Regions from separate parts of the Paenibacillus sp. LRG-1 genome, predicted to be linked through region 2. Evidence: riboswitches for the same ligand, from Rfam matches in the RefSeq annotation. Region 2 holds a riboswitch; each other region holds the start of a gene.
What was found. Region 2 has a riboswitch for thiamine pyrophosphate ahead of ACUUJN_RS14430 (thiamine phosphate synthase). Riboswitches for the same ligand answer to the same signal wherever they lie in the genome.

Region 1 (3,106 bases), 1.4 Mb from region 2:
TACTCACCTTCAACGATGATATACAAGGTACAGGAGCAGTGACCCTGGCTGCGATTCTTTCGGCGGTGGGTGTCACCAAGACTCCGCTGCGTGAACAAAAAATACTTGTTTTCGGCCCAGGGGCTGCAGGGATCGGTAACGCTGATCAAATTCGGGGCGCTATGATCGAGGATGGCCTTTCCGTAGATGATTCATTCAAGTCCTTTTGGGCCTTTGATTATCGCGGGCTGTTAACGGAAGATATGGAAGACGTATTGGAGTATCAGAAACCGTATGTGCGCAAAAAGGATGAAGTCAGCTCATGGACCCGGTCGGGTGACGGCAAAATACCGCTACTGGAGGTCATCCGTCAGGTGAAGCCTACGATATTGATTGGAACTTCCGGTGTAGCAGGTGCCTTTTCTGAAGAGATCATCAAGGAGATGGCAAAGCATGTAGAACGCCCGATCATTATGCCCATGTCCAATCCTACAAACCTTGCAGAAGCAGTACCCGAGGATTTGATCCGGTGGACAGATGGCAGAGCACTGATCGCAACCGGAAGTCCTTTTGAGCCCGTTACCTATAACGATACAAATTTTGAGATTGGACAGGCGAACAATGCCTTTGTTTTTCCGGGACTGGGTCTGGGTGCGATTGTGGTTAAAGCCAAAAGGATTACCCCTGCGATGTTTACAGCGGCAGCAGTTGCTGTTGCCAATGGTGTAGATTCGAATACGCCTGGCGGTGCGCTACTCCCTCATATCCGAAAATTACGCGAAGTTTCGTACGCTGTTGCGATTGCGGTTGCAAAAGCCGCGATTCAGGATCAGGTAGCGCAGGCGCACATTTCAGATGTGGAACAAGCTATACAAGATGCAATGTGGAAACCGAAATATGCCAAGGTCAAAGCAGTGGAAAGTGTAATTCATCACCCTCACTAAGCCCAAAATACCTAACTAGAGGAAATTTAATATTTTGTACACTATGTTTGACATAGCATATGAACGAATGTACAGTAATAGTCAAAAGAATAGAAGTCCACTAGGGGAGCCACTATGGCTGAGACAAGAGCGTATCTTGGACCCTTTGAACCTGATCTAGTTCGTACTAGCGTAGGAAAGTGGAGCCTTCGTATATAAGGTTTCAAGCGTTTTTTGCGTATTGGGCCTATTGTTGAAGCCGCTCCATTTTTCCGGGGCGGCTTTTTAGCGTTGTTCCGGAATTATATTCTTACAGGACTTCTTGCTCTTCAATTTAATGGAGGTGGGGAAATTGAGTTTTACACAAGAACTCCGTCGGCAGGCGGACGGCATTTTTCAAGCGATTTTTGAGCATCCCTTTGTGAGAGGTATTGCTGAAGGAAGTTTGACAAGGGGACAGCTGATTCACTATGTAAAACAGGACTTTGAATATTTGAACGCCTACATGCGGATATACGGCATCGCAATCTCCAAATGCACGAATCGGGAGGACATGGCTGTATTTAATGAACAAATCTCTTTTATTCTGCACAGCGAGGTTCATCCGCATCAAAATTTCTGTGCTGTCGCAGGGGTGAGCTATGAAGAGTTGCAGGGATATCCGCTCGCTCCGTCGGCTCATCACTATATCCGTCACATGCTGACGGTTGCGCATGAGGGCAGCCTGGGCGAGATCTTGGCTGTGCTGCTGCCATGTATGTGGACGTATGCCGAGATTGGTCGCAGGCTGCTGGATGAAGTAAAGCCGGATGAGTCTCATCCGTTCTATGAATGGATGGGCTTCTATGGAGACCAGCTTGATGATACAACACTCAAGTTCCGAGAACGTGTAGATGCTTGGGCGGAAGGCGCAACGGCTGCTGAGCGAGAGCGGATGATTGAGCATTTTATACTGAGCTGCCAGCTGGAATATAAGTTCTGGGACATGGCCTATAAGCAGGAAGAATGGCCGGTCCAGATACAGGCAGCGGTCTTGGAATAGTCAGCCTGGCAATTCGATGCGTGAAGTACAGTTAATGCCCTGTTGAACCACCAACTATAGAGAGGATAATCATTATGAGTACATGGGAAAAAAGTTATTCGGATCTCCTGACGAAGGTACAAAACAGCAAACCCCTCGTTCACAATATGACCAATGTGGTAGTCACTAACTTTACGGCCAACGGCCTGTATGCATTGGGCGCCTCCCCGGTGATGGCCTATGCACCCGAGGAAGTAGCAGACATGGCAAAAATAGCGGGAGCCGTCGTGTTAAACATCGGTACGCTGAACCGCGAACTGGTGGATGCCATGATCATTGCTGGACAATCGGCGAATGCACACGGTGTTCCGGTCCTGCTAGATCCGGTCGGTGCGGGAGCAACGAGCTTTAGAACTGAGTCGGCACTGCGAATCCTGAGAAAAGTCAAAATCTCATTGGTGCGGGGCAATGCAGCCGAAGTCGCGCATATTGTTGGAGAAGCGCGTGAGATTAAAGGCGTAGATGCTGGTGACAGTGCTGACAGCGGAAATGTCGATCTGGCAATTCGGGCTGCTCGAACGCTCAATACAATGGTTGTCATTACTGGAAAAGAGGACGTCATCACCGATGGGGCCGAAGTACGAATGATTAGCGGTGGAGACGCGCTGCTCACGAAGGTAACCGGAGCAGGCTGCCTGCTGACCTCTGTGTTAGGTGCCTTTGCAGCTGTTGAACCCAACCTGCTGCTCGCAGGTACAGCAGGCTTGGCATTTTACGGTGCAGCAGCTTCCCGAGCCGCAGCACGTACCGCAGAGCTGGGGCCCGGCAGCTTCCAGATTGCCTTTCTCGACGAGCTCGCCAAACTACATACAGGTTCGCTAGAGGGGCATGTCACTGTCCGTGAAGCCGGAACAACCACAGCAGGTGGTGCGCGATGACAGACGTTCGTGTACCCAGAGCACTGACGATTGCCGGTTCGGACAGTGGCGGCGGGGCCGGGATTCAAGCCGATCTCAAAACCTTTCAGGAGCTTGGCGTTTACGGCATGTCGGCTATTACGGCCATTACCGTACAGAATACTTTAGGGGTCCACGGCGTATATCCGCTGCCACAGGAAGCAACAGCGGAACAGATCGAAGCTGTAGGATTAGACCTTGGAGTGGATGCCCTGAAGACTGGCATG
Region 2 (3,106 bases):
GTTTATGAACCAGGTCGTTAATGTTATTTACCATCTTGAATTTGCCAAGATGACCCGTTATTCAGCTAACTATGAAAAGTTTCTTGAAATGGCGGATCTGAACAAAGCTCAGCATATTGATGCTTATGAGAAGCAACAGGACTTTATTAAGAAACAGGAAGATTTTATTCAGCGTAATAAAGCGCGTGCCTCTACATCAGGCCGAGCAAAGAGCCGTGAAAAGCAACTTGATCGGATCGAACGTATAGATAAGCCTGAAGAAGCTGCGAAGCCAACCTTTCAATTCAAAGAAGCACGTGCAAGCGGAAAGACGGTATTTGAGGGTATTGATTTTGAGATTGGTTATACGCATGCCCTTTTGCCTAAAATGTCCATGACGATTGAACGTGGCGAAAAGATTGCTATTGTTGGCTACAACGGTGTCGGTAAATCGACATTGCTCAAAACCATATTGGGAAAAATACCGCCAATCAGTGGAAAAACCTATCAAGGTGATTTTTTGCAGCCCGCTTATTTTGAGCAGGAAGTAAAGGCGGAGAAAATTACACCGATTGACGATGTGTGGAATGAATTCCCACATTTGAACCAGCATGAGGTACGAGCGCATTTGGCGCGTTGCGGTTTAAAGAATGAGCATATCACGCGTCCGCTATCTGCGCTCAGTGGTGGAGAACAGGCTAAAGTCCGTCTTTGCAAACTGTTAATGCGTGAAAGCAACTGGGTACTGTTCGATGAGCCTACCAACCACTTGGATGTTAAAGCTAAGGATGAGCTGAAACGTGCCTTGAAGGAATACAAAGGGACCGTATTGCTTGTATCTCACGAACCGGACTTTTACGAGGATTGGGTAACCAAAACGTGGAATGTGGAAGAGTGGTCAAGTAAAGTTAACTAACATCAACTAAATCCAATTCTGCATATTTCACACGAAGTGGGGTTTGCAGAATTAGGAAAATATGCTAAGCTATCTTTAGCTTATACAATAAAATAGTCACACTAGGGGAGCCGCCCATGCGGCTGAGACGGAATAAATGGATTTCGGACCCTTTGCACCTGATCTGGGTTATGCCAGCGTAGGGAAGTGAGCGCCGTACAAACAAGGCAACACCATCTTATTTTTGTTTGTGCGTGGGACGATACACGTATACGGATATCATTGTCCGTTCGATTATTGGACGTTCGTTAAACCACTTCCTTGGGGAAGTGGTTTTTTTGCGTTTCGTTCACTTTAAGTTGTTCGAGCTTCCGTAGACGATTCACATACAATCCCCTTTCATTACTGCTGGTAGACGTGGCTGACTAAGCTTAGATCCATTAGTCCAATGTGAGGTGAAGACAAAATCGAATTACACGCAATTTCGATGGAAAAGGGCACTTTTGCACAAGCAGCCCAAGTGGCTGCTGTGATTTGTCCGTATGTTCATTATGTACACGCACGTTTAAAACAGAATGGTGCCTCTGCATTGCTATCTTTGACTCGCAGCATGGTGGAGCAGGGAGTTCCTTTGCAACAAATTGTAGTAAATGATCGTGTGGATGTAGCTTTACTTACTTTGGTTGGAGCCGTCCAGCTACCAGCTAATGGATTACCTGTAGCGGATGTGAAAAGCCTACTTCCAAAGGGTACACGCTGTGGAGTATCTGTGCATTCCTTGAAGGAGGCGCAGACTGCCGAGCGGGTAGGAGCGGACTATGTACTTTATGGTCACATATATGAGACCCATTGTAAGCCCGGTATTGTACCACGGGGTTTAGCTCAGCTTGAACATATTTGCAGGCTGTCGAACATTCCGGTGATCGCGCTGGGCGGCATACAACCGCACCATATCCCGGAGCTTTATAGGGCCGGAGCAAGCGGAATTGCGGTGATGTCTGGTATATGGGAGGCTGAGTCGCCCGTTGCAGCTGCGCTGGAATATAGGCGAATGGCAGATCTTGTAGTTCACAACCTGTAGCGAGAAAACGAGAGTAGAGGCAAGCTGAAAGCAGAATGGTTTATGGAGAGGAGACACGGAACAAATGCCAAAGATACACACAGAGGCAAGAGCGATAGGACACGCTGAATGCTTGGTCATAGGTGGAGGTGTCATCGGCAGTTCCATTGCTTACCATGTGGCCAAGGAGGGAAGAAGTACGATCATGCTGGAACGATTGATCCCGGGTGAGGGAGCCTCAGGAGCAGCGGTTGGAATGCTGGCAGCGGAAAGTGAAGAGTTCACCGACTCTGAGCTGGCACGGTTTGCTCGCATAAGTCGAGACGCATTCCCTGAGCTTGTCTGTGATCTGGAGCGTTTGTCAGGTATTTCGGTGGAATTCCGTACAGAAGGATTTGTGACTCCTTTCCGTACGGAAACTGAAGGCCAAAAACGCTGGAAAGCTGCTAAAACGCGAGAGGATGATTGTCCTATCTGGTGGGATGCGAAGGAATTGGCCCGACGAATTCCAGGTTTGGATGAACAAGCGATCGGGGCAATATATCGTTCAAAAGAGACACAAGTGGCTCCTGTCCAGCTTTGCCGTGCTTATGCAGGTGCTGCTGCGGTGCTGGGGGCAACGGTATGGTCTGGTACACAGGCAGAGCAACTGGTCATACAGAATGGTCGAGTTTGCGGTGTTCGAACAGATAGTGGCTTTTTTTCCTGCGATCAGGTCATTATTGCCGGAGGCTTGGATAGCATGAAATTGCTAGCGCAGGTTGGATTTGAATATCCACTTTATCCGGTCAAGGGCGAAGCGGTAGCGGTCTCCTTGAAGGATCACCCGTTAGAATACACCATTTATGCTGATGATATTTACCTCGTGCCTAAACAGAATAACGAGCTTTGGATTGGGGCAACGAGCCTTCCGCATCAATATGACGAAGAGGTGACCGTAGGAGGCTTGGAGGGGTTGCTGGCACGTGCCTCTGCTTGGCTGCCGCGCGTCCGTGAAGCTTCTTTTATACGCACTTGGGCGGGCTTACGTCCGCAGGCCGCATCAGGTCATCCTTTTATAGGCACTGTCCCTGGGGTCGAGGGCGTATATGCTGCCGTCGGGCATTATCGCAACGGTGTCCTGCTGAGTGATGCTACCGGGCGTGCGCTGGCAGCTATGCTTAATGGGGCTG
Region 3 (3,106 bases), 2.8 Mb from region 2:
GTACGATGAGGGATGGAGCAGGCAGCAGCCAGGATTCAACATGCAAATAGGAAACCGCCCCCTGCCAGGCCGCTAAAAAGAAGAGGACCGCCACAAAGGGCGGCCATACGCTTTTCCACCAGGATGCGTTCTTGCCTTTCGGATTCATGGGCGATATTTCTCGGTCAGCTTGTTCATGCTGATGCCTTGTGGGTTATGTGCGATTTTGATCTGTGAAATGACGCTGGGACTGCCCGCTTCCGTCAAAGCTTCGTGCATTTCTTTAACCACTTTCAGCAACTCGTCGAGCTCGCCCTCCATGGTCGTATCCAATGGATTCACCTGATGTTTGACACCGGAGCGCTGAATGACCTCAATCGCCTTATCTACATACGGGTAAGAGTCCTCGTTATTAGGAGTTTTAGGGATTACTTGAATACTGAGCAGTGTGTTAGCCATGCAAATTCACCTGTCCTTTATTTGGAGTGTTATTAAAAAAATATGGTGGTTTAAGGCGGGGAGACCGCTTCGCGTTTCATTTGATCTTACGATCGCTGCGCTTCTCCAGATTCAAATGAACCACTACGCTGCCAACCGCCTTAAAAGCACCCTATTTTTAAAGCTGGTTTGTGTGGCATTTTTAACACACAAGCGCACCTACTTAGCGCTTAGATAATATGAAAAGCTAAAGAATAAACCAAGTAGAACGAGAACGAAGTGGGCGGAATGGTGCTGTACAAGCGTTAGCGTTCGCCTTTGTACCCAGATATTCATAAAAGAAATCTGGGTACAGCAGCGATGGGAAGCACCATCCGACTGCGTAGTGGCGCTTTGTTCACTTCTCTAGATCAGTCTTATTTAGCGTTTTAACAAATGATCAACGCTTGGGCAGGAAACCGTTTGTGAAGGCTTTATCGACTTCCAAAGGCTTGCTGAGCAGCTTGCGTTCGTACATCCAGTCCGAATAGTTTTGCCATACCTCCGGTTTTTGCACACCCCATTGCGCGGCATCGTCCTGATAACGCGGGCTTAGCCATTTTTGGCTGGCAAGCACCAGTTTTTTATCCAGCTCCGGTACAGCTTTGCTTAAGATGTCTGCGGCTTCTTCCGGATGAGCGATAGTGTATTCATAGCCTTGTGCGGTAGCGTCCATGAACGCTTTGACCAGCTCGGGATCATTTTTTATTGTCTGTTCGTTGCTCACAATTACAGGTGTATAGTAATCGAGGCTTTTGGAATAATCTTTTACATACAGCATATCCAATGGCTCACCTCGAAGCTGGGCCTCGATTCCGGTCCATGCGTAGAAAATCCAGGCAAAGTCGATATCCCGCTTCACGGCTGTAAAATAGTCTGCATTGCCCATGTTGATGATCTTCACTTTGCTCACATCGCCTTTGTCTGAATCCATGATGGATTTCATGACCGCTTCTTCTACGGGAGAGCCCCAACCGCCGTATTTTTTACCTTCAAAATCTTTCGGGCTCTTAATTCCACGATCTACCGGGGCTGCGAAGCCTGAGGTATTATGCTGAATCACCGCAGCGATGGATACAAGCGGCACGCCTTGCGTACGAGCCTGTGTGACGCCTTCTTGGTAGCTGATACCAAAAGGTGCAGCATTAGAAGCAACCATTTGATCAGCTCCGCCTGAACCAGGTTGAACAATTTGGACATTCAAACCCGCTTTTTCGTAAAATCCTTTGTCCTTAGCGACATAGAGTCCCGTATGATTCGTATTGGGTGTCCAGTCGAGCACGACTTTAACATCTTTGAGCCCCTTTGCCGGAGTAGACGTTTGAGTGTCGGTAGCGGGAGCCGCTTCTTGGGATGTGGGGGGACTTCCACCGCAAGCGGTCAGGGTCAGGGCCATGAGCCACAGACTGATCAGTCCCAGGCTTAATATTTTCATGCGCTTCATCGTTGTGTTCTCTCCTTTAATTACCCGTTATCCGTCCAATCAGACAGCTTAAGTTCCCCATTTTCTAAAAATAACATCTGCCGGACGCGATCTTTCCAACAACATAATCTTCAACAAAAAAAGCGCCCCGAGTTTCCGGGACGCTTGCGCTTGTATATACCAAAGTAAGGGATGGTCCTATGTAAAAAAGGCACATCTTGCTTAAGCATTCCTACGCTGGCATTACCCAGATCAGGTTGTAAGGGTCAGTGTCTTGGGACACACTCTCAGCCGGCCGATTCCAGCACCCCTGGCATTGTATGGTTTAATGGGTTCATTTATTCGGGTTTACTACGACGATTATATGCCTTGAATGCGGGTCTGTCCAGCATGAAGGGAGAGATGACGGTTCATTTGCCGAACCACAGGGTACACTTTTACTGTGAGCTTTGATCTGAAAATGAGCATGAATCAATTCGATTCGATCCGGTCATGTTATTTTCAGAACAGCTACGCAAGTAGGTTCAGATGGGCTGGTGCCCAATGGCGTGGCCGTAGAGAATTCTAATTCGTGAAAAGGAGTTGTTGTACTGTGGGTAAAACGGAAACATTGGATCGCAACCAACTGGAACAAGCCATTGTGAAGGCTTTGGATAACAACAAATTTTGCTCGTTAGGTACGGTAGAGGGTGGCAAACCGAAAGTACGCTATATGGCCCTTTTTAACGATGGAATGAACATTCATCTGGCGACAGATCGCAAAACTCATAAAGTGGATGAGCTAAAGGACAATCCGAATGCTTATCTGCTGCTGGGTTATGAAGTTGGCGGTACGAAGGAAGTCGTAGAAGTGGAGGCTACCGTCCAGATCACAGCTGATGAGGGGCTGCGCAAACAAGTGTGGAACGATTCCTTGAAGGAATGGTTTTCCGGACCGGATGATCCCGATTATGTCATTCTGGACGTGAATCCGACACGCATTGAGTATGTGGGTCAGCAAACTGAGCGCCAAGTGTGGAATAAATAATAAGAATATAAATGGACAAACCAGTAAATCTCCGAGTTTTTTAGGAGGTTTGCTGGTTTTTATTTTTGAGAAAATTAATTATTTTTTCATAAATAATTTAAGTAAATGACTACTCTTTTATCTGGCGTTGGATTAAAATAGAAATGGTGGGTTCAAGGCTTACATATATGTGCAAAAGTATGTATATGAGGCATACACCT
Region 4 (3,106 bases), 2.5 Mb from region 2:
TCGGCAGACCCAAATGCTCTTTAGGCGTAACATAGCACAGCATGGACGTCCCGAACCAACCGATCATCGCCGCCCCGATGGCTGAGGTAATATGATCATATCCGGGGGCAATATCCGTCGTGAGTGGCCCCAAGGTATAGAAAGGAGCTTCCTTACAAATCTCCATTTGTAAATCCACATTCTCTTTGATTTTATGCATAGGGACATGTCCTGGCCCTTCAATCATGACCTGAACATCATGCTTCCAGGCGATTTGCGTTAGCTCGCCCAACGTTTCCAGCTCTGCAAACTGTGCTTCATCATTCGCATCATAGATGCTACCCGGACGTAGACCATCTCCGAGAGAAAAGGCCACATCATAAGCTTTCATAATTTCGCAGATTTCTTCAAAATGCGTATACAAAAAATTCTCCTGATGGTGCGCAAGGCACCAGGCTGCCATGATCGACCCACCACGGGATACAATTCCCGTCATTCTATTCGCCGTCATCGGTATATACCGCAGCAATACACCCGCATGAATTGTAAAATAGTCCACTCCCTGCTCCGCCTGCTCAATCAGCGTATCGCGATACAGCTCCCACGTCAGCGCTTCTGCTTCGCCGTTCACCTTTTCAAGTGCCTGATACAGCGGTACAGTCCCAATCGGTACAGGAGAATTCCGAATGATCCATTCACGTGTTGTATGGATATTACGGCCTGTGGACAGGTCCATAACTGTATCCGAGCCCCAACGCACAGCCCAGGTCATTTTCTCCACTTCCTCCTCGATGGAGGAGGTAACCGCAGAATTACCAATGTTCGCATTGATCTTCACGTGAAAATGACGCCCAATGACCATTGGCTCACTTTCCGGGTGATTGATATTCGAAGGCAAAATGGCTCGTCCAGCCGCCAACTCCTGCCGTACAAACTCAGGCTCCACCCCTTCGCGGATCGCCGCAAATTCCATTTCGGGCGTAATGATCCCTTGCCGCGCATAATGCATTTGCGTCACTGTACGACCTTGCGAAGCACGAAGCGGACGGTTGGTCACGCCGGGAAATTCAACTGTCTCCCGTTTGGAGCCAGGTTTCAGTCCATTATCCTCCGGTTTGACGGCGCGTCCCTCGTAAGCCTCCACATCGCCCCGTTCCAGGGCCCAAGCTCGCCGTAATGGAGGCAGGCCCTGACGGATATCGACCTGATAGGCTTCGTCGGTCATGGGACCGCTCGTATCGTACACACGCAATGGCTCATGATGCTCCGTGCCCTGCGGCGTATGTGTAGGATGAAGAGCAATTTCGCGCTCTGGCACGGCAATGTCCGGCCGTGAGCCTTGAATATATACCTTACGGCTCCCTGGAAAGGGCGTTACCCCTCTGGCTTGCTCCCCGTTTGTCTTCTCTACCTCAACTTCTTTTGTTCCTACCAATCTTACTTCTGTTGATTTCAATTCTGTTCCTTTTGTTCCTTCTACTTCTGTCGGCTTCATTGTCCATTCCTCCCGTTTCGATGAAATGACACACCGATCCGGAACCATTCCCAGGGTGGCGCTGATCTATGCAAAAAAGCCGGTTCCCCAGGGAACCGGCTAATCTAACGAGGCAGCTATCCAGACAGTACGCATGTGGAATAATCCTATTCCAATGCGTCACCGTAGACAGCAGCCGCGTATACATTTCAATGGCCGATTACTTCCCTACGCTGGTATGATCCAGATCAGGTGCAAAGGGTCCGGAATCTTGCACGATTCCATCTCAGCCCGGCATTACAGGCTCCCCCAGTAACTGTGATACTTCTATTCACATGAGGCGGCTATAACAGATATCCCGCCATCCTTACCAGACTACTTTAAATTTATGGCTTTGGCAACCCTTCTAGGTTCCCTTTACCAAGGAGACGCTCCCCATCAAATCACTCTGCTTGCTTCAACTGTGTTCATTCTTGTTACGGAAGCATAAGCCCCATTTCCTTCGCCGCTTCAATCAAAATCGGAGCAAAGTCATGTAGCGTCTCGGGTGCAAGCCGACTGACCGGACCGGATACAGATAAAGCCGCAGTGACCTGTCCCTTCCGGTTTACAATTGGGGCAGCCACAGCAGCAGCCCCTGGCTCCCGTTCTTCATAGCTGGTCGCATAGCCCTTCTCGCGAATGTCCTGCAGCTGGGCTTTATAGACCTCCGGGTCTACTGAGGACGGCCATTCATCCCCGCTTAGCAGGGCTTCCAGCTCCTGCGGCGGCATAAAGGCTGCCAGCACTTTGCTGGAGGCCCCTACAGCCAGCGGCATACGCGCACCTACAGGCGCAACCCTGCGGATCGCCTGATTGCTCTGCACGGCTTGTATGCGAATACGCATGCTGCCGTCCCGTAAGTACAAGCTGACCGTCTCGCCCAGACGATCACGTAGTCCTTCCATTGCAGGCTGTAACAACACCGCCGGCTCGTCGCTTTGGGACAAGTGCGTGGATAGCTCCCAAATGCGGAAGCCAAGTCGATATTTTTCCGTTTCGGCATTCCGAACGACAAAGCCCCGATCCTCCAACGTAGTCAGCAGCCGATGAACCGTGCTTTTATGTAGACCAATTTTGGAGGCAATCTCCGTCAGGCCAAGATCCGAATCTGCGGTAAAACACAGCAGTATATCAAGTGCACGCTCTACAGCGCGAACGGTTAATTTACGGTCTTCCATCGTGAACCGCTCCTCTTGTATCCATATTCGTTTCACACTATGAAACATGGTTACATAAATTATATAGAATAGTCGCGGCTACTGTAAACCGATGTTTTTGTGACAACCATATTACAGAACGAGAACAAACATCGACAATTCTTTGCATCATTTTTACTTTTCCGGTTCAGGCGTTGACTTTGGATAATCCCCATCATACGATAATAGGTATCTATACGGATCTACACTACTATTTTCAAGTGGAATTATACCTAAATTCTATGAAACGAAGATCAATTTTATATAAGGAGGCTCTTACATGATTTCGACATCCCAGCGCAACGCTCAGCTACAGACCGCTGTTCAGGAGCCGTCCACCCCACTCTTTAATCCCCGTCTGCTGCGGTTCAAGCACGTTGTGATTGCTCTGCTGCTGTCGGTCGTCTTTTTTCTG

Region 1: another riboswitch for thiamine pyrophosphate. It lies ahead of tenA (thiaminase II); the one in region 2 lies ahead of ACUUJN_RS14430 (thiamine phosphate synthase).
Region 3: another riboswitch for thiamine pyrophosphate. It lies ahead of ACUUJN_RS02260 (ABC transporter substrate-binding protein); the one in region 2 lies ahead of ACUUJN_RS14430 (thiamine phosphate synthase).
Region 4: another riboswitch for thiamine pyrophosphate. It lies ahead of thiC (phosphomethylpyrimidine synthase ThiC); the one in region 2 lies ahead of ACUUJN_RS14430 (thiamine phosphate synthase).

The regions. Positions count from the first base shown of each region.
Region 1 is NZ_CM170126.1:4,670,060-4,673,165, forward strand. Features, by position in the region: gene ACUUJN_RS20590 (NAD-dependent malic enzyme) at 1-923, shown strand, start outside; TPP riboswitch at 1,016-1,118, shown strand; gene tenA (thiaminase II) at 1,255-1,944, shown strand; gene thiM (hydroxyethylthiazole kinase) at 2,019-2,861, shown strand; gene thiD (bifunctional hydroxymethylpyrimidine kinase/phosphomethylpyrimidine kinase) at 2,858-3,106, shown strand, end outside.
Region 2 is NZ_CM170126.1:3,305,967-3,309,072, reverse strand. Features, by position in the region: gene ACUUJN_RS14435 (ABC-F family ATP-binding cassette domain-containing protein) at 1-895, shown strand, start outside; TPP riboswitch at 989-1,097, shown strand; gene ACUUJN_RS14430 (thiamine phosphate synthase) at 1,362-1,955, shown strand; gene thiO (glycine oxidase ThiO) at 2,020-3,106, shown strand, end outside.
Region 3 is NZ_CM170126.1:500,695-503,800, forward strand. Features, by position in the region: gene ACUUJN_RS02250 (ABC transporter permease) at 1-148, opposite strand, end outside; gene ACUUJN_RS02255 (MTH1187 family thiamine-binding protein) at 145-438, opposite strand; gene ACUUJN_RS02260 (ABC transporter substrate-binding protein) at 857-1,900, opposite strand; TPP riboswitch at 2,092-2,201, opposite strand; gene ACUUJN_RS02265 (pyridoxamine 5'-phosphate oxidase family protein) at 2,472-2,906, shown strand.
Region 4 is NZ_CM170126.1:832,950-836,055, reverse strand. Features, by position in the region: gene thiC (phosphomethylpyrimidine synthase ThiC) at 1-1,474, opposite strand, end outside; TPP riboswitch at 1,662-1,774, opposite strand; gene ACUUJN_RS03725 (IclR family transcriptional regulator) at 1,930-2,673, opposite strand; gene ACUUJN_RS03720 (alpha/beta hydrolase) at 2,972-3,106, shown strand, end outside.